3 regions of the Paenibacillus spongiae genome follow, and region 1 is predicted to be linked to each of the others. Evidence: riboswitches for the same ligand, from Rfam matches in the RefSeq annotation. Region 1 holds a riboswitch; each other region holds the start of a gene.
What was found. Region 1 has a riboswitch for cyclic di-AMP ahead of L1F29_RS08100 (TrkH family potassium uptake protein). Riboswitches for the same ligand answer to the same signal wherever they lie in the genome.
Positions count from the first base shown of each region.

Region 2: another riboswitch for cyclic di-AMP. It lies ahead of L1F29_RS01190 (C40 family peptidase); the one in region 1 lies ahead of L1F29_RS08100 (TrkH family potassium uptake protein).
Region 3: another riboswitch for cyclic di-AMP. It lies ahead of L1F29_RS02615 (hypothetical protein); the one in region 1 lies ahead of L1F29_RS08100 (TrkH family potassium uptake protein).

Region 1 is NZ_CP091430.1:1,762,612-1,773,553, reverse strand. Features, by position in the region: gene L1F29_RS08145 (DMT family transporter) at 1-646, shown strand, start outside; gene L1F29_RS08140 (DUF695 domain-containing protein) at 665-1,498, opposite strand; gene L1F29_RS08135 (DoxX family protein) at 1,658-2,062, opposite strand; gene L1F29_RS08130 (winged helix-turn-helix transcriptional regulator) at 2,240-2,548, shown strand; gene sdhB (succinate dehydrogenase iron-sulfur subunit) at 2,696-3,460, opposite strand; gene sdhA (succinate dehydrogenase flavoprotein subunit) at 3,475-5,220, opposite strand; gene L1F29_RS08115 (succinate dehydrogenase cytochrome b558 subunit) at 5,246-5,917, opposite strand; gene L1F29_RS08110 (LysR family transcriptional regulator) at 6,141-7,034, shown strand; gene L1F29_RS08105 (potassium channel family protein) at 7,167-7,826, opposite strand; gene L1F29_RS08100 (TrkH family potassium uptake protein) at 7,844-9,196, opposite strand; cyclic di-AMP (ydaO/yuaA leader) riboswitch at 9,279-9,477, opposite strand; gene L1F29_RS08095 (CPBP family intramembrane glutamic endopeptidase) at 9,721-10,942, shown strand, end outside.
Region 2 is NZ_CP091430.1:254,118-265,059, reverse strand. Features, by position in the region: gene L1F29_RS01220 (transglycosylase domain-containing protein) at 1-997, shown strand, start outside; gene trpB (tryptophan synthase subunit beta) at 1,117-2,277, opposite strand; gene L1F29_RS01210 (YwhD family protein) at 2,954-3,502, opposite strand; gene L1F29_RS01205 (M1 family metallopeptidase) at 3,731-5,734, shown strand; gene L1F29_RS01200 (hypothetical protein) at 5,836-6,651, shown strand; gene L1F29_RS01195 (hypothetical protein) at 6,799-6,924, shown strand; cyclic di-AMP (ydaO/yuaA leader) riboswitch at 7,153-7,306, shown strand; gene L1F29_RS01190 (C40 family peptidase) at 7,311-7,811, shown strand; gene L1F29_RS01185 (hypothetical protein) at 7,949-8,374, opposite strand; gene L1F29_RS01180 (DEAD/DEAH box helicase) at 8,611-10,942, shown strand, end outside.
Region 3 is NZ_CP091430.1:584,024-594,965, reverse strand. Features, by position in the region: gene L1F29_RS02645 (S-layer homology domain-containing protein) at 1-574, shown strand, start outside; gene L1F29_RS02640 (PspC domain-containing protein) at 959-1,183, shown strand; gene L1F29_RS02635 (PspA/IM30 family protein) at 1,259-1,969, shown strand; gene copZ (copper chaperone CopZ) at 2,092-2,292, opposite strand; gene L1F29_RS02625 (metal-sensitive transcriptional regulator) at 2,311-2,583, opposite strand; gene L1F29_RS02620 (hypothetical protein) at 2,981-4,369, shown strand; gene L1F29_RS02615 (hypothetical protein) at 4,436-4,837, opposite strand; cyclic di-AMP (ydaO/yuaA leader) riboswitch at 4,844-5,034, opposite strand; gene L1F29_RS02610 (hypothetical protein) at 5,414-5,983, shown strand; gene L1F29_RS02605 (helix-turn-helix domain-containing protein) at 6,078-6,965, opposite strand; partial or broken gene L1F29_RS02600 (P-loop NTPase family protein) at 7,222-7,534, opposite strand; gene thpR (RNA 2',3'-cyclic phosphodiesterase) at 8,252-8,872, shown strand; gene L1F29_RS02590 (hypothetical protein) at 8,881-9,045, opposite strand; partial or broken gene L1F29_RS02585 (IS3 family transposase) at 9,307-10,460, opposite strand.

The DNA of each region.
Region 1 (10,942 bases):
TCCGGCCAGCCTGACGTCTCCGCTGACGAACATGAATATCGTGCTTGTCATCGGGCTCGGCACGTTCGTCTATAATGAACCATTCACAAGCATGGAAATGTCGGGCGTTCTGCTGCTGCTTGCAGCGGTCGTGCTCATATCCATACGGGGCAACGAGCAGTTGACTATCACAAGCCGGAATTGGTATTTGTATGTGGGCCTAAGCGTCCTGCTGTTCGCCGTGCGGAACGGCGGCCTGAAGGTTACGGAGGAAATGGGGTTATCCGGCGCTCCCATCCTGCTGATCGCCTATGCGCTGTCCATCATCTGGTTCGGGGCTGCTGCATATAAAGAACGAAATGCAATGAGATCTGCCATGCGCTCGCAATCATCCGTGACCCGGAATATGACTACACCCGACTACTCAAGTTCCTCCGCAATCGGCATGCGCCTCGGGCTGATCTCAGGGTTGTTCTCATACGGTGGACTTCAGCTGTACACAATCGCGCTGCAAACCGGCCAGGCTAACATTGCCGGCCCCATATTCGCATCGAACAGTCTCGTCGTAGCCGTTGGCTCCATTGTGCTCTATCGGGAGAGGCTGTCGCTGCTTCAGTGGATCGCGTTCGTGCTGATGTTTGCAGGATTAATCCTCATACGGTTGTAGAAGAATGGTATGCTCCGGTTATCGCCGGCATGAACGAATTCGTTTCAGCGATAGCCCAATCGCATCTTTAAGCTTGCGATAACCGAGCTTCACCCGGTTCGTAGAGCTTAGCTTCATCGATGAACCCCACCCGTCGTAACGCGCATCATAATGCGAGATAAGCCGGTACAGCTCGCGGACCCGCGCGTTAACCGTATCGAGCAGCACGTTGTCATACCGGCTGATCACAAGCGGATACGGGTAGCCTGTATCCGGTTCCCCCTCCTTCTCCCGTTCGATCAGATACCCCAGATTTTGCAGCGATTGCTCCATCTCCTGTCTGTCCTCGGCTTTCCGGAACAGAAGCCAATGATACACGTTGCGCGGTTGTTTAATATCATCTCCCTTGTGAATGAGGGCATAGATCATATGCGCGTTGTGAACGTACAGCTCTTCCAGCTGATCCGGCAGCATGTACCGGTAGAAGGACCATTCGGGGTCCGCTTTGACATATTCCGTCACTCGAAACGACCAGCTGCCTTCCATCCACTTCCGAAACCGATGAGAATCGAAAAGGTCCGTCTTGCAGTAGAAGTAAAATTCAAGCCGGTTCACCGTATTGATTCTGCCGATATAGAGAGCGGAGAACGTTTCGGAAAGCCAGCCCTCCAGCTTGGCTTCGAACCGTTCAAGCTGTGACACCAGCGCTTGCTTGGTCCGGTTGTTTCGCAGAATCATATATAGATTCACGGTAACGGACAATAAATCGCCGTGCTCCGGCAAAGGAGCCTCCCCTTTATAGCCGATATTAACGAGGACGCGCATCTGCTCCGATTCCGTCCGCCGTTCGTAGAAGCCCCAATCGTCTGCCATGATGCACCTCTTGTCTGTTGGAATTTGGTTATACGAAATAAAACCTGTTGTGTATCCACCATTATAACGTTATCGTCCGACAATATACTAACACATTTGCGAGAAAAGCTAAAAACCGCCAAGGTCATTAACCTTGACGGTATCAATTGCGGACAGTCTTCAGGAAAGCAGAGCATCGATGGAATAGTCGCCTGCACCGGCAATCGCGACGCTTACCGCAATCGCAATAATGATGAGATTATATTCAAAGCCGTTCTTCGTCGCCCACAGCCCGTTCGCGCCATGCACCTTCACGATGGCAACGATCATCGGAATGACGATCAAGATTGCGGCAAACCATGTGAACAACCCGAGCGCGAAAAGAAGTCCGCCTGCGAATTCGCCTACTGCAGCTGCCAGAGCCATCAGCATTGCCGGGCGCATGCCCATCGATTGCAGCCATCCGGCCGTACCCTTCAGCCCCGGGCCGTCAAACCACCCGAACAGCTTCTGAGCGCCATGAGCGGCGAATAATAGTCCGAGCACGACCCGGATCACAAGCAAACCTGCACTTACACTTACCATGTTATTTCTCCCCTTTATTTTGGTTTGTCGATCGCTCAACGAAAGTAATTATACGAAATAAACTTACTTTTGTAAAGTACATATATTTACTATTGTTATGAAGTTTTTTTACGTTATTACTTCCATATCAGATTCGCGTTGTGTTACAATAGAGTTACCGATAGAGGGGTGATACCAATGGATTATTCCCATATGTGTCCAAAGTACGAAATGGCTGCCGAACTTCTCGGCAAGAAGTGGTCCAGTTTAATTATTTATGTGCTGCTAGGGGGCCCTAAGCGGTTCAAGGAAATTAAAGAGCAAATTCCCGATATGAGCGATAAGATGCTGACAGACCGCATGAAGGAGCTGGAGCATTGCCAAATTCTTAAACGCAATGTGTACCCGGAGATGCCTGTCCGGATTGAATATGAGCTTACCGAGAAGGGCCAAGCACTCAAACCCGTCATTGAATCCATTCAATCATGGGGCGAACAATGGTGCTAAGCTAAGCAGCTCAACCCCGTGCAGGACCTGAGGTCCATACACGGGGTTGTTTTCGTATCCGCCGCGCGTTAGCGGGCCGCTGCCAAATCAAGAAAAGAAGCCTCCATTACCGCCTGTTAACAGCGGTAATGGAGGCTTCTATGCGTATTACATGCCAAGCCAAGATTTGAACAGATGCTTGGTCGTATCTTTGTTGATCGCTGCGATTGAAGTGGTCAGCGGAATGCCTTTCGGGCAGGAGCGCACGCAGTTTTGCGAGTTGCCGCAGCCTTCGATGCCGCCGTCATCCATCAGCGTCTCAAGACGCTCTTCCTTGTTCATCTCGCCTGTTGGATGTGCGTTGAACAGACGAACCTGCGAAATCGCCGCAGGGCCGATAAAGCTGTTGCGGTCGTTGACGTTCGGGCAAGACTCCAGGCAGACGCCGCATGTCATGCACTTGGACAGCTCGTAAGCCCATTGACGCTTCGTCTCCGCCATGCGGGGTCCGGGACCCAGGTCGTAAGTGCCGTCGATCGGAATCCAGGCCTTCACGCGCTTCAAGGCGTTGAACATCCGCTCACGGTTAATGACAAGGTCGCGTACAACCGGGAACGTGCTCATCGGCTCCAGCTTGACCGGCTGCTCCAATTGATCGATCAGCGCGCTGCATGCTTGACGAGGCTTGCCGTTAATGACCATCGAGCAGGCGCCGCATACTTCTTCCAGGCAGTTGGATTCCCAACATACCGGTGCCGTCGCCTGTCCGCTCCGCGTCTTCGGATTGCGCTGAATTTCCATCAGCGCACTGATCACATTCATATTCGGACGATATGGAATTTCAAACTCTTCCGTATAAGACGGCTTATCGGGGCCGTCCTGACGCGTAATGATGAGTTTGACCGTTTTTGATGCAACTGTCGTTTCCGCCATCGTTATTCTCCTTTCTACTTGTCCTTCGAGTAATCCCGTTTACGCGGCTTGATCAACGAAACGTCGACATCCTCATAGGAGATTGTCGGACCATCCGGAGTCCATGTCGCCTTCGTTGTTTTGAGGAAATCCTCGTCGTTACGATCCGGGAAATCCGGCTTGTAGTGTGCGCCGCGGCTTTCGTTCCGCATCAAGGCGCCCAGCGTCATCGCCTCGGACAGCTCGATCATATTCCACAGCTGGCGCGTAAACGCGACGCCCGCATTGTTCCAGCGTGCTGTATCGTTAATGTTAATGTTGTTGTAGCGCTGCTTAAGCTCTTTGATTTTGCCGATCGTTTCTTCCAGCTTCTTGTTGAAGCGGACGACGGTCATGTTGTTCGTCATCCATTCCCCGAGCTCCTTATGAAGCACATAAGCATTCTCGGTTCCGTTCATCTTCAAGATGCTTTCGTATTTGTCCGTTTGGCGCTTCTTCTCGCGGTCGTATACGGAAGACGAAATATCATCAGCCGATTTCTTCAGCCCTTTAATATATTCAACGGCCTTCGGACCGGTAATCATGCCGCCGTAAATTGCCGACAGAAGCGAGTTGGCTCCCAGCCGGTTGGCGCCGTGATACTGGTATTCGCACTCGCCGCAAGCGAACAATCCGGGGATGTTCGTCATCTGATTAAAGTCGACCCACATGCCGCCCATAGAGTAATGGACCGCCGGGAAGATTTTCATCGGAATTTTACGCGGGTCGTCGCCCATGAACTTCTCGTAAATTTCAATGATGCCGCCGAGCTTGACGTCAAGCTCCTTCGGATCTTTATGCGACAGGTCGAGGTAAACCATGTTTTCCCCGTTAATGCCGAGCTTCTCGTCGACGCAGACATGGAAAATTTCCCGCGTCGCGATATCGCGCGGAACCAGGTTGCCGTATGCCGGGTATTTCTCTTCCAGGAAGTACCACGGCTTGCCGTCTTTATATGTCCAGATCCGGCCGCCTTCGCCGCGCGCCGATTCGGACATGAGGCGCAGCTTGTCGTCGCCCGGGATCGCCGTCGGGTGAATTTGAATGAATTCGCCGTTGGCGTAATGAACGCCCTGCTGATAGACGGCGCTTGCGGCCGTACCCGTGTTAATGACCGAGTTCGTCGTTTTGCCGAAAATAATGCCGGGGCCGCCCGATGCAAGAATAACCGCATCGCCGGATATCGTAACGACTTCCATGGAACGCAAATCTTGCGCCGATATGCCGCGGCATACGCCGTCATCGTCCAGAACCGCGCCAAGAAACTCATGATGCTCGAATTTCGTTACAAGTCCCGCGGTCTCCCAGCGGCGAACCTGCTCGTCGAGCGCATACAGCAGCTGCTGGCCTGTTGTTGCGCCGGCGAATGCCGTACGGTGGTACTGCGTACCGCCGAAACGGCGGAAATCGAGCAGACCTTCCGGCGTACGGTTGAACATGACGCCCATCCGGTCCATCAAGTGAATAATGCCCGGCGCCGCTTCGCACATCGCCTTGACCGGCGGTTGGTTAGCCAGGAAGTCGCCGCCATAAACCGTATCGTCGAAGTGCTCCCATGGGGAGTCTCCTTCCCCCTTCGTGTTGACGGCGCCGTTAATGCCGCCTTGCGCGCAAACGGAGTGCGAACGTTTAACCGGTACGAGCGAGAACAGGTCGACGTGCATGCCCGCTTCCGCTGCTTTTATCGTAGCCATCAAGCCGGCAAGACCGCCGCCGACGACAATCACTTTACTTTTTGCCATATCGATTCGCTCCTTATCTTAAAGCCTAAACGAGATTCGCCCATGCCAGAGCGGCAGAGGCTGTTTCTTTAAACTCGTCGCCGCGGAACGCTCCCAGCGACATCAGGAACATCACCGTTACAATGACGAACACGGCCATCCAAATGTAGGACGAGATGCGCTGCGCGCGCGGCCCGACCGTAATGCCCCAGCTTACAAGGAATGCCCACATGCCGTTACTGAAGTGGAACACCGCGGAAACAACGCCGATAATGTACAGGATGAAGAAAAGCGGGTTGTTTGCAATGTCGTGCATGACGCCGCCAAGCTCTTCGTGCGATACATTGCCGATCATGACTTGGAAGCGCGTCTGGTACAAGTGCCAGAATACGAAGATGAACGTGATAACGCCCGATATGCGCTGCAGCGTAAAGGCCCAGTTGCGCCCATATTGGAAGCGTCCTGTATTCAAGTTCGATTGGTAGGCGATATACAAGCCGTATACGCCGTGAAACAGCAGCGGCAGCCAGATGCCGAACAGCTCCAGGAAGAAGACAAGCGGCAGCCCGTTCAAGAAAGCTACACTGTCCTTGAATCCTTGCGGCCCGCCTTCGACAGCCGAAAAGTTCGTCAGCATATGTTCAACGATGAACAAGCTGAGCGGGATCACCCCTAGAAGGGAGTGAATCTTGCGCGATAAGTACGAATTTCCTTTCATAACATCTGCGTTCTCCTTTCAATACTGTGGATAGCTTTTTCCGTCACATTTTGTCAAGACACCAAGATTCATTGTACCCCCGACCCTTTACAGCGTCAACAACATAAGATGACACATTTTAGCCACACTTCACATCATACTCCTTTTATGCTTATAATGGAATTGCTTATTATCGATTAAAAGTTATAACTTATTTGCATAAGCAGCCTGAGGAGGGCATGAGATGATCCATGAATTGAACCTGTTCGCCGTCGTCGTCGATCAATCCAGCATGAATAAAGCTTCGACGCTGCTCAATATCTCTCAGCCCGCACTCTCCCGCAAAATCGCCAAGCTGGAGGAAGAGCTGGGTGTCGAGCTGTTTCGGCGAATCGGCAAAAGGCTGGAGCTGACGAGAATCGGCCAGCTGACGTACGAATACGCGGTCGAGGTACGGCAGCAGCATCTCCGCTACCTGCAGATGGTTGCGGAATACAAGGCCGCAGGCCGTACGCTGCTTACGATCGGAGCCAGCCTAACGACGCTGCAAACGACATTGCCCGACTTGCTTCACGCCTTGACGCAGCGGAGCCCGGAGCTGGACATTAAGGCCATTACCGGCAAGACCCATGAAATCGTCACCCTTGTCCGGGAGAAGAAAGCCGACGTCGGCATTGTCGCCTCCCAAATCGACGATCCGTCGCTAACCTGCATCCCGCTGTTCGACGATCACCTTATTCTCGTGCTGCCCCGCAATCATTTCATTATGGAGAAAGGGCTGCCTGAAATTCACGATCTGAACGGCATGCCGATGATTCTCTTCTCCAAGGGAACCTGGTACCGTATATTGACCGACGAGCTGTTCGAGAAATACCGGCTGCTCCCCGACGTTCGGATGGAGATCGATTCCTTCGAAGCGATACTGAGGCTGCTCCATACATGCCGGGCCGGAACCCTGCTCCCGAAATCGTATTTGCGGCCGCAACTGCTGGCGGACAATGATCTTACCGTCGTCTCCATACGCGAGCTTGAGGGAACGAAGCGGACAACGTCGCTCATCCATGCCGAACCGGAAAGCCTTAGCCCGACCGTCCGGCTGTGGGTCGAAGAGCTGTCTACCTTTTATAAACGCACTTAGCGCCGGGCAAAGCACTCCCTGCCAATATAATGAGAAAGGACAGCAGCCGCGAAACGCAGCCCTGTCCTTTATTGTTGCCATTTTTCACATCTGAATCCGCTTCTTTCATTAAATAGATGAATTGGCGAATTATTAAGAAACGGATTCCTCGAATTGCTCGATCTGATTGTTCGTTCCGATGACGACCATAATATCTTTCTCCGCAAGCACGTCGGTCGCTGCGGGAGCGATGATGATGCCGCTCGGTTTGTTGATCGCGACGATGCTGCAGCCGAACCGCGCGCGCGGATTAAGCTCCTGCAGCGATTTGCCGTTCAGGCACCGGGGGACCGCCAGCTCGGCGATCGTATATTCCTTGGACAGCTCGATATAATCAAGCAGGTTCGGCGATACAAGCTGATGCGCAACCCGAATCCCCATGTCCCGCTCCGGGTATACGACGCGGTCGACGCCGATCTTCTCCAGCACCCGCCCATGCAGCTCGCTCATCGCCTTCGCCACTACTTTCTTCACGCCCAAATCCTTAAGCAGAATGGCGGTCAGAATGCTTGCCTGAATATCGTCGCCGATAGCCACGACGCCGCAATCGAAATTGCGGGCGCCGAGCGAACGCAGCACTTCTTCATCGGTGGACTCCGCCACGACGGCATGGGTCAGAATATGGCTCATGTCCTGTACCGCTTCCTCGTCCTTGTCGATGCCGAGCACCTCGTAGTCAAGCTCGATCAGCTCGCGCGCCAGGCTCGAGCCGAAACGCCCCAGACCAATAATAAGAAATTGATTCGTCTTCATCCGCTTCTCCTACTTCCCTATCCAATCGTAATTTTGCCTTCTGGATACCGGAACAGTTCTTTTTCTGTACGTGGGCCGAGCGCATATGCAAGCGTGAGCGGGCCCAGCCGTCCGGTAAACATCATGAGTGAAATCACTATCTTGCCAAACATCGTCAGCTCCGGCGTTACGCCGAGCGACAGCCCTACCGTGCCGAAAGCCGAGGTCGTCTCAAACAAAATTTTGAGGAAAGCCTGATCCTCCGTCGTCGACAGCAGCATCGTCACAAATATGACCAGGGCGAGCGAAAGCAATGTAATCGTCAGCGCTTTAAAGATGCGTTCGCGCCCCAGCCTCATTTTGAACATAACGATATCTTCTTTCCCCCGAATCATCGCTATGACCGCACCGATCAAGGTGGCGAAGGTGGTCGTCTTGATTCCGCCCCCCGTCGATCCCGGCGATGCCCCGATAAACATCAGAATGACGATAAAAAATTGAGTGGCCTGCCGCAGCTGCGTCAGGTCGACCGTATTTGGGCCGGCCGTCCGGGGAGCCACCGACTGAAATAAGGACGCCCATATTTTGCCGTCCCAGCCGAGTGCTCCGAGCGTGTGTTCATTCGTAAATTCGAAGATGAAGATCACGATCGTCCCGATAGCAAGAAGCGCGCCCGTCATGGATAGCACCACTTTGGAGTGCAGCGTCAGCCGCTTCTTGTTCCGGAAGTCGATGACATCGGACATGACGATAAATCCGATGCCGCCCAGAACGATGAGCAGCATGGCGACAATATTGACGATCGGATCGTTCACATACCGGGTAAAGCTGACGAACGGCGTTCCGAACTGCCCGAACAAATCGAAGCCCGCGTTGTTGAACATCGACACGGCATGCCACACCCCAAAGTAGATCGCTTTGCCTAGCGGCATATCATAGGACCAGCGGATGGCGAGCAATACGGCTCCTACGGCTTCGATCGTCAAGGAATAGAGCAGTACTTTGCGAATGAGCCGAATAATCCCTTCCATGCTGCTCTGGTTCAACGCCTCCTGCAGTACAAGCCGTTCCTTCAGTGAGATCCGCTTCCGCAATATAATGGCGAACAAGGTTGACATCGTCATGAAGCCGAGTCCGCCGATTTGAATAAGCGTCACGATAATGATCTGACCGGCTGCCGAGTAATGGCTGCCTGTGTCAACGGTAACCAGACCCGTCACGCAAGTAGCCGATGTTGCCGTAAACACGGCGTCGATGAAGGGTGTTCGCGTGCCCGCTTCGGAAGCGAATGGCATCGACAGCAACAGGCCTCCAAGCAGGATGATGAGCGCGAAGCCCGTTACAAGGATGCGAGGCGGGGACCAGTGCGACAATTTGAACAGTGAAACCACAATCAGCCTCCACCCTATATTTAGTTCTGCCTGATTTTTGGGCACAAAAAAAAGCACTGGATGCCCAATGCTGTTCGCGATGAGTCCTGTTCCATACAGCCTACGAGGTTAGCTGACGGATTCGGGCCTGGAAAGGCAGCCCTATTCGCATGCTGCGTGTGGACGCAGACGGCAAAATTCACCCCTTGTGATCCGTTCAATGCCCGCCCCGTCCTGGCAGCTTGCAGCGGATAACAATTTGGTTCCCCCGTTTTCGACTAGAAATTCGGCTGAGCTATTCAATTCGTCCCCATTATAAAGCCAGATATTAAAAACACCAAACGGAAAACATATAGAAAATGAACCGAAAAGCGCCAAATAGCCGTAGCGGACGGCAAAAATCGAAGTCATCCTTGTTTTCTCCATCGATTATCTCGTCCGCATCACGAAATAAGCGGTTACATGGATAATTTCTGCATAGAATGTTATGGTACAAGTATATTTTCCTACTTGTGCCGTATCCATACCGTTGAAGAGGTGAGCTCATGTATCTAACAGACACGCAGCCAAATTGGAAGATGTATTCGTGGTTTGCCGCCATTTGCGCCGTCATCTATTTGGTTGTCCAAATCGTACCCGTGACCGCCGACGCATTCTTTGGCACGAGCAGCCAGCAGGTTATTAAGAAAAGCGAGGCCGAGCGAGCCGCCTCTGCCTTTACGCAGAGCCAGTTTAATCAAGTGCCGGACAACACGCATGCGGTTCATCAATCGAACAGCCTGCTGTACGGCTATTTGTCCAAACAACAGCGATTATCGGATTACGAGAAACGCTATGGCGCCAAACTCCCGACGGATACCTATCAGGTGTCGGCAAGTCTGCCTGACGGGAGCACACTGTTCGTCTATGTCCATATGGAAAGCGGTGACGTCGTCGCCTGGAACCATTACAGCGAGCAAAATCATATAGCCTCTCCCCCTGATAAGGCAATGGATGCCGCGATTGCTTTCGCCGTCAGTCAAGGATTTGCCAAGGAATCGATCCAGCAAGGCAAGAAACCTCTGGCTGATGGTACGATCCGGCTGTACATCAGCGGCCAGGACTTCGACGAGGCCAAGCTGCAGCTGTCCATCCGCACGGAAGAAACCTCCAGCGGGCAGACGGTTATCGCGGGCTATAAACCGGCTTTTGTCGTGCCGGCCCACTATGAAGCCTATGTGACCGAGCAGTCCAAATTCGCATCGATGCTGTCGCTAATCGGAAGCGTTCTGCTGTCGATCGTCCTCTTTATCCTCGCGATCGTATACGGCGTGTTATACCGCCGCCATACGTCATTCGTGAGGGGATTGTTATTGACGGGCCTATTTCTCGCGTTCTACCTGGTCAATAACATGAACATGACCGACGGGCTGATCGCCAGCTTTGGGGAGGAACCGGATGCTGCCGGGTATGCAGTCGTTGCGGTCGCTATCACCTGTATCATCACCGTCGTTATGGCCGCAGCCGTCTACTTCTCCCTTGTCGCGGGCGATGGCTTATGGCGCGCGATGGGCCGTAATTTATGGCCGCGTATGGGAGAGCCCGGATATGGAACGCATGTCTGGCGCAGTATGTGGCTGGGTTATTTGACCGCCTTTATATTGCTTGGCGCGCAGACTATCATCCTGCTCGTACTGGAGAAAGCAACCGGAGCTTGGTCGACGACGGACGTCACCCAGTCGCCCTACAATTTCGCAGCCCCATGGCTGCTTCCTCTGCTCGCCTGGT
Region 2 (10,942 bases), 1.5 Mb from region 1:
CAACCGCGTCTTCGCGGACACGCGTCAACCCGGCTCCTCGTTCAAGCCGATTCTTTATTTGACCGCCCTGCAGGAGGGCGCCATGTCGCCGATATCGCGGTTCAAGAGCGCGCCGACCGTCTTCACCTATGATGAAGGCCGCAAAACGTATGCGCCGCGCAACTATAACGATAAGTACGCGAAAGGCGAAATCGACATGCGGCAGGCGATCGCCAGCTCTGACAATATATACGCCGTCAGTGCCATCATGAAGGTTGGCCCGGAGAAGGTCATTGAGATGGCACGCCGCCTGGGCATCGATAACAAGATGGAGCCGGTTCCTTCTCTGGCTCTCGGCACATTCCCCGTCAGCCCGTTCGAGATGGCTTCCGCCTTCGGAACGATCGGCAACGGCGGCGTCCGAGTGGAGCCTACGGCCATCGTGCGGATCGAGGACCGCAAAGGCGAAGTGCTCTATCAGGCGAAGCCGGAGGAAAAGCAGGTGGTGAATCCCGCACAGGCCTATGTGCTGACAGGTCTTATGGAGAGCGTGTTCGATGCCGGCGGCACCGGTAACCGCGTATCCGCCATGATCAAGCGGCCCGTCGCGGGCAAGACCGGCACGACCGCGACCGACGCTTGGCTCGTCGGTTATACGCCGGAGCTGGCAACCGCGGTCTGGGTCGGTTACGACAAGGACCGCAAGCTCACGCCCGCCGAGGCGCACCGCGCTGCGCCGATCTTCGCCGCTTACACGGAGAAGGCGCTGGCGGCGATACCTCCGAAGATCTTCCCGGTACCGGATGGCGTGGTCAGCGTCTACATCGATCCGGCAACCGGCAAGCTGGCGTCGAATTCATGCCCGAACAAACGGCTTGAAGCATTCGTTAGCGGAACCGAGCCGACCGAAGTATGCGGCGAGCACGGTGACAAGCCCGTCTCGGCGGACGATGCCAAAGGTCAAGCCGAGCAATCGAAATCATGGTGGCAGCAGTTGAAGCGCTGGTGGAAGGATTAACGTAAAAGTGCTGCGGCATTCCGGGGATACCGGAACGCTGCAGCACTTTTTTAAGTATGCGAAAGGATATGTTTATTACCGTCCGATTCTTGGGACCGCATGCGGTCCATGATGCTTTTTTACTTAAGCATATGAAACACTTGCTCGACGTCCTTATCGCCACGTCCGGACAGGTTGATAATAATAATTTGATCCTTGCCCATCGTTGGGGCGATCTTCTTGGCATGGGCTACCGCATGCGAGCTCTCCAGCGCCGGAATAATCCCCTCCGCGCGGGACATTTCCTGGAATGCACCCAGCACTTCTTCATTGGTAACCGTAACATACTCCGCCCGTCCTGAAACTTTGAGGTGGCTGTGTTCCGGTCCAACCCCTGGATAATCAAGCCCGGCCGCAATGGAATACGTCGGCTGCGGATTGCCCTGCTCGTCCAGCAGCACCAGACATTTGAACCCGTGGAGCACGCCGGGCACGCCCTGCGTCAATGTGGCTGCCTTATCGGGCTCGACGCCGATCAGCTTGACGGACGGCTCGTCCAAATAGTGGGCGAACGCTCCGATCGCATTGCTGCCTCCGCCTACGCAGGCCAGCACGGCATCGGGAAGGCGTCCTTCCTTCTCCAGAATCTGCCGCTTGGACTCCTCGCTGATGACGGACTGGAAGTGCTTGACCATCAGCGGATACGGATTCGGTCCGACCGCCGAACCGAGCAGGTAGAACGTGTCGCGGTAGTTCGCGATCAAATCGTTAAGCGCCTCGTCGACCGCATCCTTCAGACGCCCCTGCCCCTTCTCGACCGGCACCACCTTGGCACTGAGCAGCTCCATCCGGAATACGTTGAGCGCTTGGCGGCGCGTATCCTCGAGCCCCATGTAGATGACGCACTCGATACCGAACATCGCACATACGGTCGCAGTCGCCACCCCGTGCTGTCCCGCACCGGTTTCGGCGATGACGCGCTTCGCGCCCATTCGTTTCGCGAGCAAGATCTGGCCCATCACGTTGTTGATTTTGTGCGCGCCCGTATGATTGAGATCTTCACGCTTTAAATATATTTTTGCGCCTCCCCACATCTCGGTGAGATGCTTGGCATAGGTCAGCGGATTCTCGCGTCCAACATATTCCCGGAGGTAATAACGGAATTCTTCATTGAATTCAGGATCGTCCTTGTACTTGAGGAATTGCGCTTCCAGATAATCCAAAACTTCCTGCAGCTCGGGCGGTACGAAGCTGCCGCCGAATTCGCCAAAGTATCCTTTCTCCACAACCTCTTGACTCATTGTGATCCAACCTCCATCAAATATGAATTCTCGTTCATTTCCAATCTACTTCATCTTAAGAAAAAACAACCGTATTTGTCAAAGACAAACCTGCAGTGAAAAAACGGACTTACAGGCGCGGATGGCCACCCGAGCTGCCGGGAGATAGTCATAAAGCGCAGCTGCCGCTCTCGTTGATTGCACATATACGCACCCACAGGCCTCTCAAGTGTGATGCACAAGCAAGGTACGAGCTGGTTGGGAAGTTCGATCGTAAGACGCGCTTTGGTTCCACCCGACTCACCTCGCAATGGTTCATCGTATTGAAGGTTTACTACATTGAATAAACATGCCGTCAACGAAACTCTGCCCCGAACGATGAACGTTCTAACACAGACAGCTGCCCGAAACGGACCTGCGACAAACTGCCGCTACGAAGCCGCAGCTCCGCTGCATGTTTCGGTAACTGGCAGTCAGCATCAGCAGACCAATATAAAAAAGCCTTCTACACCACGAATGAAGTGGCCGTAGAAGGCTCCGATAGCTTTGTTCCTTGGACTGCACCAACGAGGATATCGGCCCACCCCGTACGTACAGACAACGGCGGCAAACGATAACGAAGATGCTGCAGTCTGTTGTACGCGATATCTAATGTATCATCATGTTCAGCTCATGGCTGAGCCATGTTCTCAAGTACTTAAACGTCGAGCGCCTGCTTCAGCGTATCCGGCGAGTTCGCCCACCATTCCGCGTTATGCTCCATGAGCAGACCGCGCAGCGCCTTCTTCTCGTCCGCGCTCAGTTCGTCCAGAATATAGCGGCGCTTGAGGGCATAATCGAGATTGTTCACGTGCTGGGCAAGGATCTTCCATCCCTTCCGCTCCTCCGTGTCAATCAGCATCGGGCACGCCGTCGCGCCCGCGTAGTATGAACCTTCTTCATTGCGGTCTACCGCCACCCAGACGACCCAACAAAGCCGGCCGTTCGGCACATCCTCCTTGTTGGTGCTGAACCGGATCCGGCGCTCCACTTTGCTCTTCGCATGCATGGCGCCCGCATCGATGTAAGCTTCTCCGTTATCAATAATGATACATGCGACTTGACTCAGATCGATCGTACCCGCTCCGAAGCCGCCTTTGTGCTTATTATGGCTTACAACGTTCAATGAGAGCTGTTTCTTCTCCTTCTTCGGTTCCCCCGCCGCATTCTCCGGCGACTGGCCTTGCCCTTGCTCTTGATCGCTCATGCTCCTTATTCCCACCTTCCGCTATATTCAACCCGCCTGCTTCATGCAGGTTCGTCTTCATCGATGAACCATATTTCCAATGCGGCTTCCGATCTCTTAAGGTTGCCGAAATCCGCGTCCTGTGCAGCTTTTCTGCCTGTCCGCACATTAATTCCATTTTAGCTAATAATCCGCGAAAAGCAAACATATACATGCTGTAGATGCTTGTCAACGGGAGGGAATCGTTCAATGACGCCACGTCACGCCAAACGTTTACTGCTCTTTGTGCTCGCAGCCGTCCTGATCGGCGTAACGGCCCGGGAGGGATTCGGAGATGCCTGGCTTTCGCAATACACATATGCTTTCGCTCCTGCAAAAGCCAATACCGCTCCGCGCGCGAAGCCTGTCCCCCAGTCCACGCCCGAGCCGGACTCTGTCATGCAGCCCAAGCCCGTGGAGCTCAGCAAGAGGGTCGTCGAGTATCATATCGGCGTTCAGCTTGACGAGAAGAACAAGACGCTGCACGGCGAGCAGACCGTAACTTGGACAAACCCGGGCAAAAATCCGGTGTCCGAGCTCTATTTTCACCTCTATCCGAATGCCTTTCAGTCCAAGAACTCGACGTTCATGCGCGAATCGGGCGGCAAGCTCCGCAATGACAAAGCGACGCTGGCCAGCACCGGCAGCATGCGCATCGATACGCTCGAGACCACGGAGGGCAGCAGCCTCCTGCCCCGGCTTCATTACGTACAGCCCGACGACGGCAATACGAACGACCAAACGCTGGCCAAGCTCCGCTTGCCCGGTCCCGTACCGGCAGGCTCAAGCGTGACGCTGCGGATGAAGTTCGAAGTGAAGCTGCCCGAAGTCTTCGCCCGCATGGGCTATTCCGGCGATTTCGTAATGGCAGGGCAATGGTTCCCGAAGCTGGCCGTTTATGAGACAGCCGGCACCCGAGGGCGAACGACAGAAGGATGGAATGTTCACCAGTATCACGGAAATTCGGAGTTTTACAGCGACTTCGGCATCTACAGCGTCAAAATCAATGTTCCCGAATCGTATAAGGTTGCCGCAACCGGCTTCCAGACCAAACCGACCACCATTGCCAATGAACGCAGGACATACCAGTTCTACGCCGACGACGTACATGACTTCGGCTGGTCCGCTTCACCCGATTTCCTCTACACCGAGGAACCGTTCTCTACCGATGGCGTACCCGGCGTCCGCATCAAGCTCTATCTCGACCCGCATCACGCCGACCTGAAGGACCGCTATCTGCATGCCGCCAAGTCGGCGCTTGCCAAGTATGCGGAGTGGTACGGGTCATACCCCTATTCGACCCTCTCGATCGTCGTACCGCCCAAAGGCGGCAATGGCGCAGGCGGGATGGAGTACCCCACTCTCGTGACGGCGTTCTCGGCTGAGAATGCAAACCCCGGCTACGAGCTGGAGCGCACGGTCGTACATGAAATCGGCCATCAATATTGGTACGGCATGGTCGCGACCAACGAATTCGAGGAAGCATGGCTCGATGAAGGGTTTACTTCCTATGCCGAGGACAAATTGATGGAGAGCGTATACGGCGTTGAGCCCAATCTGCCGGTGGAGGCCAGCTACATGACCGACCCCGCGCCGCTCAAGCAATTATCCTGGTCCTACAACAGCCACAATCATTATGCGGAAAATGTGTACATGCGTGCCAAGCTGGTGCTGGTGGGCATTGAGAAACAGGTTGGCCCGCAGGCCATGCGGAAGATATTAAGAACCTATTTTCAGAAATATAAGTTCAAGCATCCGTCCACTGCCGATTTTCAGCGCGTAGTCGAGCAAGTGACCCGGACCAAATGGAATGAGTACTTCAGTCAATTCGTATACGGCAAGGAAATGGCCGACTACGCCGTAGAATCGGTCCATGTGCGTCCGGTTGAGGAAGGCGGGACGAAACTGTACGAATCGATCGTGCTAATCAAAAAACGCGGAGGAACCAACGGTCCGGTGCCGATCGTATTCCAGTTCGCGGACGGGACGACCATGCCCAAGACATGGGATGGCCATGAAACCCATGTCCAGTTCAAAATGGTGCATGCCTCCCCGCTCATCTGGGCTGCAATCGATCCGAAGAACGCCAACGTGCTGGACAATAAGCGCAACAATAATTTCATGAAGGCGGACCTTCCGGAGAAGACCCGGACGCGCTGGAACATCGCCGTCTCCAAATTTGTCGAGGGTCTGTTTACGTCGCTGGCATGGTAATCGTCCCTATGAAAACAGAGACCGGCGCGGGGCCGCCTAGCCGCCCCGCCCGTCTGCCGCTGTCGATCACGAAATAACCAGGAATGAAAGGAGGCGCTCGCGTGAGAAGCTATTTGAAGCAAGGCTGGCACCGAACATTAAAGCATTTTTACATTATTATTCTGCTGTTCCTCTATGAGCTGCTGTGGGGCTTTTTCTTATATCGAACGATCGAGTCGATCATTGTCCCGCTGCTTAGACGCTACCCCGATACGCTTGGCGTGGATAACGCCGTTCAGATGTTCTTGACGGAAGCCCAGTTCCAGCTGCTCAAAACCGACATGGTGCGCCCTTATTTGTGGCTGTTCGGCAGTCTGCTTGCGGGACGGATCATCCTGACGCCCCTCATAAACGCCGGTCTGCTGTATTCGCTCCACCATACGACGGATGAAGGCGGCACCAAATTTCTGCAAGGGATTCGGGCGGCGTGGAAGCCGGTGGCCCTGCTCTATTTTATGGAGACGATCCTAACGTTAGCACCTGCCGTATGGCTGCTCCCGCGGGCGCTCGATGTCCTTCTCTCGAGCCATTCGATTATCGAGCTCCTGCAGCGGACCGGCCCTTGGGCAGGAGGCTGGATCGCATGGGCGCTCTTGCTCCATCTGCTCTTTCTCGCGATGCAATTCGGAGCGGTATCGGGCGGCGGTGCCATGAAGGCGCTATGGAGCGCGCTTCGGCACATCTTCCCATTCGTGGGGATCTCCATCGTCATGTGGGCAATCGCGCTGCTGGCCGGCTTGACGGTAACCTCCGCCTCCATGCTGTGGGCAGGCCTGTTCGCGCTCATCTTGAATCAAAGCTACCATCTGGTGCGTACGATCATCAAAGTGTGGACGGTCGCCTCGCAATATGAGGTATGGCATTCGAAGCAGATATAATTCAATCGAAGCAAAGCAAATACCGTAAAGTTTCATCTGATTGAACATATGAAAACAAGAGGCTCAGCGGAAAGATTCCGCTCAGCCTCTTGTTGTTGCTCCTTCATGATGACGATCCGCTACGCAGGCGTAATAAAGAGGTACAGTATGTTCATAGCATCGTACACAGGCAATCAAAATCCGCTGTACGATTACGGCGGCATACCGTATAACGGCAAGCATCCGCAAAGAACACCGGCGCAGATGCCAGCGACAAGGCGCGGCCTTGCATAACGGCAGTCCAATGGAGGCGAGCCGGCTTCTCTCCTCTTCGATTGGCTTCTAGCAGAAACGCATATATCTCGAAAAATGATTTGTAAATGATCGCCTTTTCACTCTTCTATCGAAATTCGAATCCTTTACGGGCAAATTGCAAAAAAGTTGCACTCTTAGAATTCTAATTTGTGAACAAATTGTGAACTTAGAAGGGAAAAGATGAAAATAATCGAATAAATAGCGAGAATGAAATTTTTGCCGAATTCCCGCAAGGGAAACGGGGGAACCACTCTGGGTGAATTGATCCCGGCAGCCGGACGGACCGGATGCCTGAGGCGATCATAGGGAGACCTTCAACCGAACCCCACAGCTAACCTCGTAGGCATTGGAAGGGGTTTCTATCTTTGAAGAAGGTTTCCGCTCTGCTGGTTGGTCTGGCTTTATTGTTGACATTCCAAGCTGGAAGCGTTTTCGCAGATTCCAGAATGGATGAAGTCATCAAGGACGTAATCGGCACACCGTACAACTACGGTGGTACAACTACCAAGGGATTCGATTGCTCCGGATTTACGATGTACGTGTTCAAGAAACTCGGCGTATCGATTCCGCATGCATCCTCCTCCCAATCCAAGCTTGGCAAGAAAGTCGCGAAGAACGACCTGATCGCCGGCGACCTCGTATTCTTCAATACGAGCGGTAAAGGTATCTCTCATGTCGGCATCTATGTTGGAGACGGCAAGTTCGCGCATTCTTCCTCCAGCAAAGGCGTAACCATTAGCGGTCTCAGCGATTCCTATTACGTGAAACGGTATGTCACGGCCCGCCGCGTAATGAGCACCGCAACGTATACGAAATATGCCGACGAACCGTCTGACGAAGCAGTCGACGGCGTGGACGTGGATTAAGACGTAAATCGGCATCCTTCACGATGTCGAATTACACAATATAAGCCGCAGTGGTTGTCGATGATGACGAGCATTGCGGCTTTGTTGTTCTTCTTGGGACGATAGGCCCTGTAGTAACGCCGGCCGCCGACCGGAGATTACTCGCCGCGTACCCGGTATCTCACCCACCAGAACGTGCGGCCGACCTGTACGTCCAGCTGCGCAGCGACCGGAGCGAACATTTCGTGCAGCTCCATTGCCGACTCGCATCCCTCGCTCCGCCGGTCCGCGAGTACAGCCGTCGCGCCCGCGCCAAGCCGCTCGTGCCAGGCAGCCAGAAAGACCGGCCGTTCCTCGACCGGCATCTCCCCAAGACAGAAGCAGGCCAGCCCCGCTTCATACTTGCCGTCGACTCGGTTGAGCTCGGTTATGCGCACAGCCTTCGAGGCAGGCGTCAATAGACGGGGGGTGCGCGCCCCTGCCACCCGCAGAACGCTGCGTCCAGCCAGCGTCAGGCTCACCGCATCCTCTACCTGAACCCACTCGTTCCACCGTTCTTCCAAGCTATTCCGCCATCTTCCCATCCGATAACCTCCCGCTGCGCAGCAGCCATGATGTTACCTCTATACATATGACCGTCCGCTCGCAAACTGACCAAAAAAAGGTATAATGAATCCGTGAATGCCTGATCCCGCTTACCTTCTATTGGGTCCTGTTTAATGAGCCTGTTTGCATCAGCGAACGGTCGCACCTAAATATAGAAAACGACATGTAGAACTTTGCTTGCGAAACCATTAAGCCGCGAAGGAGCCGATGTCCCTTGTCCCAGCAATCACCTGCCCTTTCCGTATTCCACCCTACTCTCGCCGGCTGGTTCTCCCGGACGTTCGGGGAACCGACAGATGTCCAGCTGCAGGCGTGGGCTTCCATTCTCTCCGGCCGGCACACGCTCATCGCGGCTCCAACCGGTTCCGGGAAGACGCTTGCGGCACTTATGCCCTGCCTGGACAAGCTTGCTAAGGCCAAAGCCTCCACCCGTTCCGGATGGAAGCCGGGTGTTCGCATTCTGTATGTCACGCCGCTGAAAGCATTAAACAATGATATCCAGCATCATCTGACCCGCTTCATGGAGGCGATCGAGCATTACGCCGCCAGCCAAGCGGAGTCGGGCGGTCCCGCATGGCCGGGCATCCGCACGGCCGTTCGAACAGGGGATACCCCTTCAAGCGAAAGGGCCAAGATGCTCCGCCGGCCGCCTGATGTCCTGGTGACGACGCCGGAATCGCTTTATTTGATGCTGACCTCGGAGAAGGGGCGCGCGATGCTACAGACCGTATGGTCGGTCATCGTCGATGAAATCCACGGAATTGCAGGAGATAAGCGCGGCGCTCATCTGTCCCTTACGCTGGAGCGGCTTTCGGCATGGTGTCCCGAGCCAATTCAACGCATCGGCGTCTCCGCGACGCAGAAGCCGCTCGAGCGGGTGGCCCGCTTCCTGGGCGGCTGGGATTCATCCGCGCCCATGACCGCGGACACGCCGCATCCGCTTGGCTATTCCCCTCGGCCGGTCACGATTGTCGAGAGCGCCATGGTAAAGTCGATCCAGGTGAGGGTAACGATGCCCGATTTCAGTCTGACGGCCAAATCGGGCGAAGGCGTGTGGCTGCCGATCGTCGATCGGCTGCTGCAGCTGATGACCGGGGCGCGGTCCGTGCTGCTGTTCGTCAACAGCCGCAGGCTGTGCGAGCGGCTTGTGCTGCGGCTGAATGAGCAGACCGGCTTCGAATTCGCTCGCGCTCATCACGGCAGCTTGGCGCGCGAGCGTCGGCTTGAAGTGGAAGGGATGCTGAAGAACGGGGAGCTGCGCTGCCTCGTCGCCACCTCATCGCTGGAGCTGGGCATCGACGTCGGCCATGTCGACCTCGTGCTGCAGGTCGACCCTCCTATGGATGCCGCCTCCGGCATTCAGCGCATCGGCCGGGCAGGGCATTCCGTCGGCGATATCAGCCGCGGCTTCATCGTCGCCCGAAGCCGCGGACAGCTGCCGGAAGCGGCCGTCCTCTGCCGCAACATCGTCCTGCGGGATATCGAAGAGATCCGGCTGCCGGATCAGCCCATCGATGTGCTCTCCCAGCAGATCACGGCCATCGTCGCCGCCGGGAATACGACCGTCGATGCGCTTCTCCGGCTTATTGCCGGCAGTGAATGCTACCGTAACTATACGCGCGATCAGCTGGATGCCGCGCTCAAGGTGCTTGCCGGCTTCTATCCGTTCATGCGCCCGCTCATCGACTGGAACCGCGACCTTGATCTGCTGAGCAAGCGGGCTAATACATCCGTAGCCGCCATAACCGGCGTGGGCACCATACCGCAAACCTCGGCGTATCCTGTGCATCATGCGGACAGCCGGATTCACCTCGGCGAGCTTGATGAAGAATATATCCACGAAAGCCGCGCCGGCGACGTCTTTCAACTGGGCACGACATCCTGGATGATCAGCCGGATCGAGCAGGACCGCGTCTACGTGAAGGAAGCGCCGAACCGGTTCAGCGAAATTCCGTTCTGGAAGAATGAGCCGGGCGGCAGGCGCGTCGAGCTGGGCGTTCAGCTTGGGCAGTTTCTGGGTCAACTGTCGGAACGGCTCGAGCTGGACCGGAGTCAGGCGGGCGGCACCGGCAAATCGTCCGCAGCGGAGACGGCAGCCGAGCGGGACCGTAACAATGCCGTGATCCGCTGGCTCGATAGGGATTACGGACTCGACTCCGAAGCGGCCACCCAGCTGATCGAGCTCGTTCAAGCGCAGCATAAAGCGCTGGGATTGCCGACCGAGCGGCGCATATTGATCGAGCATTACCGCGACCTGACCAACCAACAGCGCGTCATTATCCATAATCCGTTCGGCCGGCGTTTGAACCGGACGTGGCTGCTTGCAATCGAGCGCCAATTCGAGAAGCTGCTTCCCTATAGGCTATACGGGAACGCCAAGGATAACGGCATCGAGCTGGTGCTGCCCGAGTGGGATGCCTCCTGGCTGCGGACGCTGTGGCATATTACGCCGGGAAGCGTCGAGCCCCTTCTCACCGAAGCCATATCCGGCTCGCCCATGCTCGGAATCTCCTTCCGCCGGATTGCGGAGACGTCACTCCTGCTCT
Region 3 (10,942 bases), 1.2 Mb from region 1:
GCTCAGCAGCGAGAATCAAACGATTCTGAAGCAGGATTACCGCTATTTCACGTTCAAGCCGAGCACCACGGGATACTGGGCCAAGCCTTATATCGACGTGTCCAGCGATCTTCATTTTCTGAATAAAAGCCGGTTTACCGATTATCAGGCCGACATGACGCGCGAGAACGTCGCGGAGGTCCTCTACTATACGCTGCAGGAGACCGAGTTTCTGGAAGACGCCCCGTTCAGCCTTAGCGTGGCCGGAGCTTACGGCGATCTGATGAGCGCTACGGAGCGGGAGCAGCGGTTTATTGCGGAAGTGCTTGTGAAGGGAATCATGCAGGGCTATCCGAACGGCTATTTCGGCGTCGGCGATCCTGTCACCCGCTCGGAGGCGCTCGTAATTCTGAACCGGTTGACGGATAAACTGCAGCGGATTCCCGTGAAAGCCTCGCCGGATAAGCTCCAGCGAACCGTCCAGGCGGGAACCCCGGTCAGCAACAAGCAAGCGACCGTCGGCAGCGACAAGATTACGATTATGATCGATTCGGCAAACAAAACCGTCATGTTCTCCATCGCCAAAAAAATATAATCCCCGTGTCGCGCACCGTCCGCGTACAGGGAAACAAGCATAGAACCGTCAAGGCAGTTTCAATGAGCCTGGACGGTTTTTTCATGGCTTCATGCCGGCCATCCTTCCCCTCACATCCGCAGGGATGATGTGGCAGTTTCTGCTGAAGGGCGATGGCGGCTTCGTCAATAAGATTCTGGAGCTGATGGGACGGGCTGCAAATCGCCAAATCTACGCCCGTGGTCTGAGGTCGTACCCATTCCCCGCCTTAAGCCTAGCGTCAAGAACAGTCGCGGGACCGTTTCGACAACGATCGTGCCCCTGTACAATAAAGTCATAAGCAAGGGCGAGAACGCACCCGAGAAAATTCAAATCAAACATCTGCATATAAAGGAGAGAGTGGTTATGAATAAATTATATCGCTCAAGAACGGATAGCAAACTGACTGGTTTGTGCGGAGGATTGGCCGCTTACTTCGGTATCGATGCGACGATCATCCGATTGGCAATGGTCCTTGGCGGATTCTTCAGCCTTGGCACGGTATTGTTGATCTACATCATTGCCGCGGTCGTTGTTCCGAAGGAGCCTGGAATAGAAGAGTATTACTCCGACAATCCTTATCGCTATTAACCTTCGCCATCGCTGGATGATCAACGGATTGATATGCACAACGAACAAAAATAACCTATCGAGGAGATGTCCAATATGAGTATTTTAAACAGAATGATGAACATTACGAAAGCTGCCGCGCATGAGCTGCTGGAGAAGCTGGAAGATCCGGTTATGATGATGAATCAATACGTTCGCAACATGCAGGAAGAGATTGAAGGATTGCAGCAGGAAATCGTCAAGCAGGATGCGGCGGTAAGAGGATTGAAGCTGCAGTCCGAGGAAAGCGCAAGAATGGCCGCGCTATACGAAACGAAGGCGTTCGAGGCGTTGAATGCCGGCCGTGAAGCCGAAGCCCGCGAAGCCTTGGCGGTCAAGCTGCATCACGCAGAGAAAGCCGCCGCTCACCAGGAATGGTACAACAGCGCCGTTATCCGCTCCGCCGAGCTGGCAAGCAAGCTCGAGGCAGCTAAGGCCGAGTTCGAGATCATGCAGAAGAAACGCAACGATCTGGTTAATCGCGCACAGCAAGCCCAAGCGAAATTGAGAAACGCCATGCCAAGCTTCTCGAGCGATCATACGCTCGACGGCGGATTGGCTGCACGCGGATTTCAGCGGATGGAAGAGAAAATCATGCAGTGGGAAGCCCGCCTCGATCTTGCGGGACAAGGCCAGCCTTACGCTTCTTCGTCGGCATACCCTTCCTACGGGACGACGTCTCCGGCTGCCGCACCTGTCGATCCGGCGAAGGAAAAGCTGATTGCCGAGCAGATGGAAGAGCTGCGCAAACGGATGCCATCGGAATAATCAGAAGTACAGCCTCACTGCAGCCTATGAGCTGCAGTGAGGCTTTTTGTTTACGCAATAACGTACAAAAATGGAGCCGCCTTATTTAAGGCCGGCTCCATTCTTGGCTCGCGTTCAAACCGTTACTTTACGCTGTATCCTTGATCCTCGATCGCTTCTTTAATGGCATCAAGAGATACTTTGGAAGAATCATAATCAACGGCTACCTGCTTGCCGGCCAGGTCGACCTTGGCGGAAGCGCCAAGCTTCTTGACCGCTCCTTCAACCGATGCTACGCAATGCCCGCAGGACATGCCTTCTACCTTCAATGTTTGCTTCTCCATTGTTCATCATCCTCCTGATCATTTCATTAATTTCTTGACTGTTATGAGCAGTTCGTCGATGACTTCTTGATCGCCCGATTGAATGCGCTCTATGACACAGCTCTTCATGTGGCCTTCCAACAGCAGCTTGCCTACGCCGTTAAGAGCGGATTGAATCGCGGAAATTTGGTTGAGCACGTCATCGCAGTAGGTATCCTTCTCGATAAGCCCCTTTACCCCTCTGATCTGCCCTTCAATCCGATTCAACCGCGAAACGAGATTGCTCTTCATCTTATCGGTATGATGGCTCATTCTAACACCGGCACCGGCATCAGAGCTGTCGCAGCAAGCGGGTTCGGTTCGTTCGCTGACGTGATCTGTTACCATAAGTTGCTCACCTCATGCATTAAATATACAATACCCCCGGTGGGTATGTCAACTAGGTATTCATCTTATTATTTCCGTCCTCCGCTTGATGTTGAAAGCCTCGCAATTCTGATACAGTATATCCCTCGCCATAGTCGGTCATGCAGATTTCCCCGTTTGCCGGGAGAACGCTGCCGCTTGTGCGGCGGTATTGCATCCATTCAACCATTCAACCATTCAATTGATATATTGACAGCATAATTTGATGGATGGTAGAATTCACTAATCATTTCATACATATTCACTTGGAATTAGAACATTTTCATTTATGGAGGGACTGCTTATGTTTAAAATGATTTCCGCGCCAAAAGGACTGCTCGCAGCCGCTTTATCCGTTTCCCTGCTGCTCGCAGCGCCGGCTCCGGCCGTATTGGGCGCTGCCGGACAACCATCCGTCTCTTCCGCTGTGCTTGATCAGACGACGAATGAATATGCGCTGTTTCTTCAGGAGAAGTTCGGCGTTCAATTGAAGGATTCGCCAACGCGTGGGGACTTCATCCAAGCGGTTGCGCGCATGCTGGTCTTTCCGCCGGATGGCGGGAAAGCGGAGGTTGCCTTCAGCGACCTGAAGCCTTCCAGCCCGTCCTATACGGCGGCTGCCACGCTGTTCCAGCAAGGCATTCTTACCTCTTCAAGCGTTGCTGCGGACCAGCCGCTCACCTCTCTGCAGGCTGTCTTTATTGCCGTTAAAGCGGCGGATCTGAAGGAGCTGGCCTACTCCTATCCGAAGGAGAAGGTCGCACAATCCCTGTCCGCGATTGCCCTGCGCATCGAGGATTTCACATCGCTTACGGCCGCTCAGGAAATCGCCGCCGCCAAAGACGCGGGACTTATCGACCCGGCGTTCTATGCGGAGCTGAAGCCGAACAAGCCCGCCTCGAAGGCATTTGCCGAGCAGCTGCTCGGCCGTGTGCTGGAAGCCAAGGGGCAATACAAACATTTTATCGCAGCGACCTCGGATCCCGCGATTTATGCCAAGCTAACCGATGCGTACCGGACCTCCGACATCATCGCGGCGCCTGAGCTGGAAGCGGTCGTGAACGGCGCATTGGAGCAAGGGCTTGTCACCGGCTACAACTTGAAGGACAGCCGTTACGACCCCAATTTCGTGGACTCGCTGACGATCACCTACGGCCATTCCGATCTGAAGCATGCCATTCAATTGATCGGGCTGCTCCGCAGCGAAGGCATCGAAGCTAACGTACAGTTCGAGCCCAAGACGTCAGCCTTCGTTCATCTTCGCGAATGGGGCGAGCCGACGCCGTCCAGCGACTACCAATACAAGAAGCTGGCGAACGGCAATTATATCGCTTCTGCGAGAGAGTATGACATCGCCTTCGAATTCAAGAGCGCGGCCGATAAAGAGCGGTTCCAGCCAATTGTTCTGAAATATGCGAAGAAGAACAGCGACGACGTATCCGGACTCATCGCCGGCTCCTGGTGGCAGCCGCTGTACTACTCGCTTACCGAGCTGAAGGAATACGACGTCATTACCAACAACAAGATTACCGGCAGCGGATCGTATTACGCGCAGTCGTTCTCGCTGAATAAGGATTCGGAGGCGATCGTCGCCGGCTTCAAGAAACTGGATCCGGAGGTCAAAATCAGTACGTACACATTCTGGGTCGACCGTCCTTTCCACAATTACTTGGCGGGCGACGACTTCAAATAATAGTTGAGTATACTAGAAAACCCGGCCATCGCTTGGCCGGGTTATTTCATTGAGCGTCTGGATGATCTAACTCTTCGATAATAGCAGAGATAAATCTCGGCCATGCGAGTGGATGATGTAATTCGCGCCGAGCCCTTTGTAGACGAGCCGCGGCTGCATGCTGTGCGTAACGACGTAGACCGGATCCGATGTCCAGCTCCGGCAAATTTGAAGGTAGCGGCAGCATAAATTCAGGCTTTTCTCGAATAGGTAGATGCTCCCGATCGCTATTTCCGGTACGATCCACGTTTTCTCCTCGTTCGTGTTTACCGTTACGATCTGCGACACCCCAAGCTCCAGCATGCGATCATATTCATTGCGATTATTGACGATCGCCACAAACGGAATTCCCCTGCATTGCAGCAGCTTAATAAACGCTTCACCGGCCGCATTAGGCGCCGATACAAGTATCGCTTCACGACTATTCATATTCTGTCCGCCTCTCTTCATACGCTTACGAGGTTAGCTGACGGATTCGGGCGCGAGAGTCGCCCTATCCGAAGACGCACGCTGCATATGCGCATCTTCGGAATTCACCCCTCATGAGAATCGGCCGTGCCGCCACGGCCATTCCCACTGTATCGGTTCCCCCGTTTCCCTGTACGGAAACTCAGCGATTTGAAACTTATCATTTATTGATGGATACTCAATACTCGTATCGTACGCCCGGCGAATATCGTTGTAAAGATGCGGTTAAATGATTCTTATTGGAATTTTCCATCTCTACGATTGCTTTCTTTCGATTTCTCTCAATATCTCGGTCATTCTCTTATTTTCTTATTATGTCAACTTATTGAATTAAGCTGCGCCTGAGGGAGAACGGTCCCGCTGCGGTCGAGATAAACCTTCTTTTTCCCCCTTCCATCCGCATTAATCGCCTTTAATTGGCTTAAATCAACGGCAAAGTTATTTTACAAACCTTGCACGGTAGCGTATCATTCGGAATATGCTACCACCCGGACTGGCATTGACCCGGGTATACAAGAATGAGGAGAGAATGACCTGATGGACGATCGATTGTATGGGATTGAGCTGTTTCAATTCGATATTCAGCGCTGCTATCATCAAGAGAGAGGCGAGCTCGAGAACTGCCGCTACGGCCTGCTAAAGATCACTTGCGGCGGTCAAAGCGGCTGGGGCGAGGGCATCATGTCGGTCGGCAGCCCCCGATTCGATTTCATGCATTGGGCTTCTTTTCTGTTTACGCTAAGAAGGATGCCGATTCAAGATGCGCTGGCGATGCTCAGCTCCCCTCACTTGTCATGGGAAGCGTCTCAACTCGAGCTGGCGGCGCGGACGCTATCGGAATTGGGCGCCCGGCTGCAGATGCGGCAGCTGGCGGGGATGGCTCAAGACAAGGTCTCCTACCCCATTGCCATCGGCTCAGGCATTCTCCCTGACGCCGGCTTACAGGAATTTTATCGCGACAATTATCCGCCGGGCGGATACGAATCGGACATTCAGACGCGGCCGACGATACTCAGCAAGCACTTGGGCTGCAAATACGGCACTGGCTCTCAGGAGGATGTGGACCGTCTGTTTCATGTCTCGCGTGCTTATCTAGCCGTGCTGTAACGGTCAGCTGTGTCTATACATAGACGTTAGCGGCAAAGAAGAAGAGGAATCCGGGCGATCGGATTCCTCTTCTTCTTCCTTGCCGCATCTCACCTTAGGCTTCTTCAAAATCCAAATTCACCGGATGCAGCGGGAGGGACTCTTCAGCCTCGCTGTCCGTGGTCGGCACCCGTTCATCTACGATGTCGAACCGGAAGCCGTCCACCCATACGCTTCCGCCTCCATGGAGCAGAACGCCGAATGCTATCGCGCCGCTCTCAGCGGGAACATCCAGGATCACTTCATACTGATTCCAATCCAGCGTTCCTTTGATCGGACGGTTCCCCATATTATCGAAGCGCAGCATGTCTCCGTTCTCATGATCGATACGCATCCACAAGCCCGCCCACCCGCTCACTTGATCCGATTTGACGAATGCCGTGCATTTGAGCCGCTTGCTTCTATATTCCTGGGCCTTGAACATCTGCATTAAAGTAACGAAACCTAGGCTGCTGCCCGTCTTCGAACGCAAGCGTCCGGCAGCGCGGCCTTGATGCACGACCCCACGATCGGCAGTCACCTCGTATTCTTCGATATTCTGTCCGGTTACGGTCCAGCCTTGGGGTACTGATTTCATGAACATGCGGGTTCCTCCTTCGCGAATTAAGGTTGCCGAATACTTCCGGTATTCACCGGGCGCCATGGCAAACATTTTTTTGAACGCCCGGGTGAATGCTTCTTGAGACTGAAAGCGGTACTGAAGCGCGATATCGAGTATCCGCTTGTCCGTATAAATAAGATCCAGCGCGGCACGCGTCAATCTTCTCCGGCGCGTATAGTCCGCGACCGTAAATCCCACCATGGTGTTGAAGATGCGGTAAAAATGGGCGCTGGAAAATACGGCCTGCTTCGATAGCTCCTTCACTGTGATCCGCTCGGTCATGTGCCGCTCGATATAATCGAGGGACTTGCGGACCATGCTGACGTATTGGCTGTAGCTCACTTCCGCTCTCCCCTCCGCTTGTTTCGGCTTGTTATAAGCATAACAGGCCTGTTTTCGTCTGTTTTGATCTTTTTTATCGTCTTATCCATACCCATCCGATCGTCGGCTCACTGTATGTTCTACGTTCCGGCTTCATTATGGACGCATTTAATACGGTCGGTATGCTTAAGAAGCAACCATGGCGAAGAGGCCGCCCGAATGATCGGCGCGGCCTTCTTGGTCATTTTTATCGAAGATGGAGTCCCTTGAAAACGGCTTAGATGGTATAGCTGGCGTACGGACTCTCTGCATCTGCCCGCGTCGTCAGGACGCGGTCGAGAATAAGCTTCTTGTAGCGGGCAAAGCCGCTGTCATGCTCTCGCGGGCGTGCCAGCGCGATGCCGGTATCCAGCGTAATCCCGCCTTGCTCCACGAGAAATAACCCAGTCAGCCAACGTTACGGCTTCGCTGACGTCGTGCGTGACCAGCACTGCGGTAATCCCTCGCTCCCGCCACAGCCGTTCGATGAGCTGCTGCATCTCGATCCTGGTCAGCGCATCCAGCGCGCCAAGCGGCTCATCCAGCAGCAGCTTCGGGCTTTAGTGCGAGCTAGGCTGGGAAGCTTCTAGACCGATAAGGCGAAGTGAGGTGCGCCATCTGCTTCACCCTTGTCTATCACGAGCTAATGGGCCTTCGGGCTTCCTGAGATAATCACTGCTCTCGGCATACTTATCACCTTCCATGAATCGGATCTATAAATAAAAAGAGACCTCCCGCCGCTCCGTGTTAAGGAATGGGGGAATATCTCCGGTTATCCAGTCGTCCATCCTGCCTATTGTGTCGCTGTGTATGAGAAGATCGCGCTTAAACGCGTGTCTCTTGAGGTTGTTGGGGGTTATGCTTCATAGATGCGGAATGCGGAGGAAGCCGCCATGTACAATCTTCCTTGCGGAAGTATCGGTATAACGGCCTCCTTCTCATCGGTCAAGACCGTGGTCCGCATGCCGGACTGTTGATGAACTGAGTATATAATAAGTATTCATATCTGTCAACTATGAATTGATGTGGAGCTGCATCCAGCTGCCGCATGCCGCGTGCCGAATTCCAGGGCGCTCGCTTCTTTTTCCATGCCGCAAGCGTTTCAGGCTCTAGTCTCTAATTAAATCGGTTAGGGCGGAGCGTAATGCAGCCGTTCATTGTCACAGTTGCACAGGCAGCACTGTCCCATGATATGACAAACAGGAATGGGGTAAAATAGAGTTAATTGATTCCGTTCGCCAGCACTGCACGATGCGAGAAGAAGGAGCGTGTCTATTCTGTCTATAACGTCCGATGCAACCCAACGTCTGTTTGTCGCCGTTCCATTGTCAGCCGAATTCAAAGCCGCCGTGTCTGTATGGTGCGACACTAAAGTACGGGAGCTGCCGTTCAAGAAATGGGCTCATCCCGACGATCTTCATATTACGCTGCATTTTCTGGGCGACACCCCAGGCGAGCGTATCGCGGCAATCGAGCAGGCGGTTCGACATGCTGCATGCTCAACGGAGCCTTTTTCGCTTGCCATAGAATCACCCGGCACTTTCGGACGCCCTGACAAGCCCTCCGTCCTATGGGCCGGAATCGGCGGCGAGCTTGATGCGCTGCATCAACTGAACAAGCGGATCTTAAGCAGACTTGCTCCACTCGGATACGAGCCAGAGAACCGCCCCTACCATCCCCATCTGACGCTGGCCCGCGATTACAGGAGTCCTGTTCCTTTCGAGCCATCCATGCTGGAAAGCTGCAGAATACCCCTTACGGAAGACGGCGCTCCGCTCCGCTGGGCCGTTAACGATATCGTGCTGTACCGGAGCCGACTGCAGCGTCAGCCATTATATGAAGTTGTATCCCGCTTTCCTCTTGATTGCGATGCTGATGATATCACTTAACAGCCTCTCTAGATCACGGAAGCCAATAACGGCATAATCGCCGCGCCAACGTTAACAAGGCCGATCGTAATCCATAGAATGACGAACCGGCCCCGAATGACCTTCTTATCCGCGCAATAAAGCACGCAGCCTAGAAACAAACTACTACCGACAAGAAAAGCTCCCTGCAGCATGATAGGTTTCCCCCATTCGTAAGTACATGTACTAGATATTATTACTGTACGCGGGAGTCCTTAATCATTTGACTCTATTATTCTTATCATTTTCTTAAAAAAGATGGCTCAGGCCTAGTCGCGGACTAGGCCTGGGCGAAGGCGCTCCGCACAGGAGGGCGTTCGCGCGGGGCGTGCGGGGGCGCTGTAACGCCGTTTTTCGGTCTTACAGACGGAGCGCTAACTTGCGGTGTATCTCTGTCAAGAAAGTGGACACAGTTTTTAAGCGATCTGGAGTTGCTCATAGTACCTTTTCTCGGACTGATGCGGGGTCAGGTAGTGAATGGACGAATGGATCCGGATACGGTTGTACTCGAGTTCAATGTACTCGTAAATCGCATCGTATGCTTGCTTGCGGGTCTTGAAGGTGGTTTGGTAGATGAGTTCTTTCTTAAGGACACTGTGAAAGGCCTCGATGCAGGCGTTATCGTAACAATTTCCTTTTCGACTCATGCTTCCAATCATCTCATTCGCCGCCAGTCGCTCGCAGTATTCCGTCGAGGCATACTGTGAACCTCGGTCCGAGTGGTGGATTAACCCTTTCGGCGGCTTTCGATGTAAGACAGCCTTGTCAAAGGCGTCTAGCACCAGCTCCTTGGTCATGCGTTCGCCAAGTGACCAGCCCACGATCTTGCGAGAGTAAAGATCCATAATACTCGCTAGATATACCCAGCCTTGCCGCGTGGCAATGTAGGTGATGTCGGCTACCCAAACTCGATTGGGTGCATCCGGTTTAAACGCACGATTCAGCACGTTTTCAAACACCGCCATGTTGTGCTTCGAGTTCGTTGTTGCTTTTTGCTTCTTCACTGTAATCGAGCGAAGTCCCATGTCCTTCATGTAACGACTCACCGTTTTGGTGGAGACTGTCCAGCCTTCTTCGCGCAGCTTTTCAGCGATCTTATCGCTCCCATAACGTTGCTTGAAGCCATCGAAGTGGTGCCTGATGCGTTTCTTCAGCTTCTGACGGCGTTTCTCCTGCTCGCTTGGTTTTCGCGTGACCCACTTGTAATAACCGCTTCGGGATACATTCATGACACTGCACATCTTCTCAACACGAAACTGGAAGCGGTGTTTATGAATAAATGAGTAAATCAGTCTCGGTTTTTCGTGAAGAAGTGCATTGCCTTTTTTAGGATTTCATTCTCTTCTTGCAACTCGCGATTCATTTGTTCAAGTTTATTCAAACGCTCGTAGTCGACGAATAACTGGGACTTCTCCCCAGTATCGGCAAACTTCTTTCTCCAGGCGCGGATGGTACTTACCGGGATATCCAGCTCCTTTGAAACTTCAGACGGGGATTTCCCTGTTTCTTGCATGTGCTTTACGGTTTGACGTTTGAACTCATCATCAAAATGTTGGCGAATATCTCCCATGACACACCTCGACCCTTATTGTTAGTTTTATTGTAACAGGTCGCTACTACAGTGTGTCCACTTTCTAGTCTAGCTGCAGCGGCGCTCCTGTAAGACCCTTTTTGGGCGTTACAGGCTCCCAGGCGCCCAGGCACCGTCTCGGGCTGCGCGGTATGCGCTGTAACGCCGTTTTTCGGTCTTACAGACGGAGCGCTAACTTGCGGCGCTCCTGTAAGACCCTTTTTGGGCGTTACAGGCGCCCAGGCGCCCAGGTGCCGTCTCGGGCCGGGCGGGGCGCGCTGTAGCCGTTTTTCGGTCTTACAGACGGAGCGCTAACTTGCGGCGCTCCTGTAAGACCCTTTTTGGGCGTTACAGACGCCCAAGCTCCGTCTCGGGCCGCGCGGTATGCGCTGTAACGCCGTTTTTCGGTCTTACAGACGGAGCGCTAACTTGCGACGCTCCTGTAAGTCCCTTTTTGGGCGTTACAGACGCCCAGCCCAGGC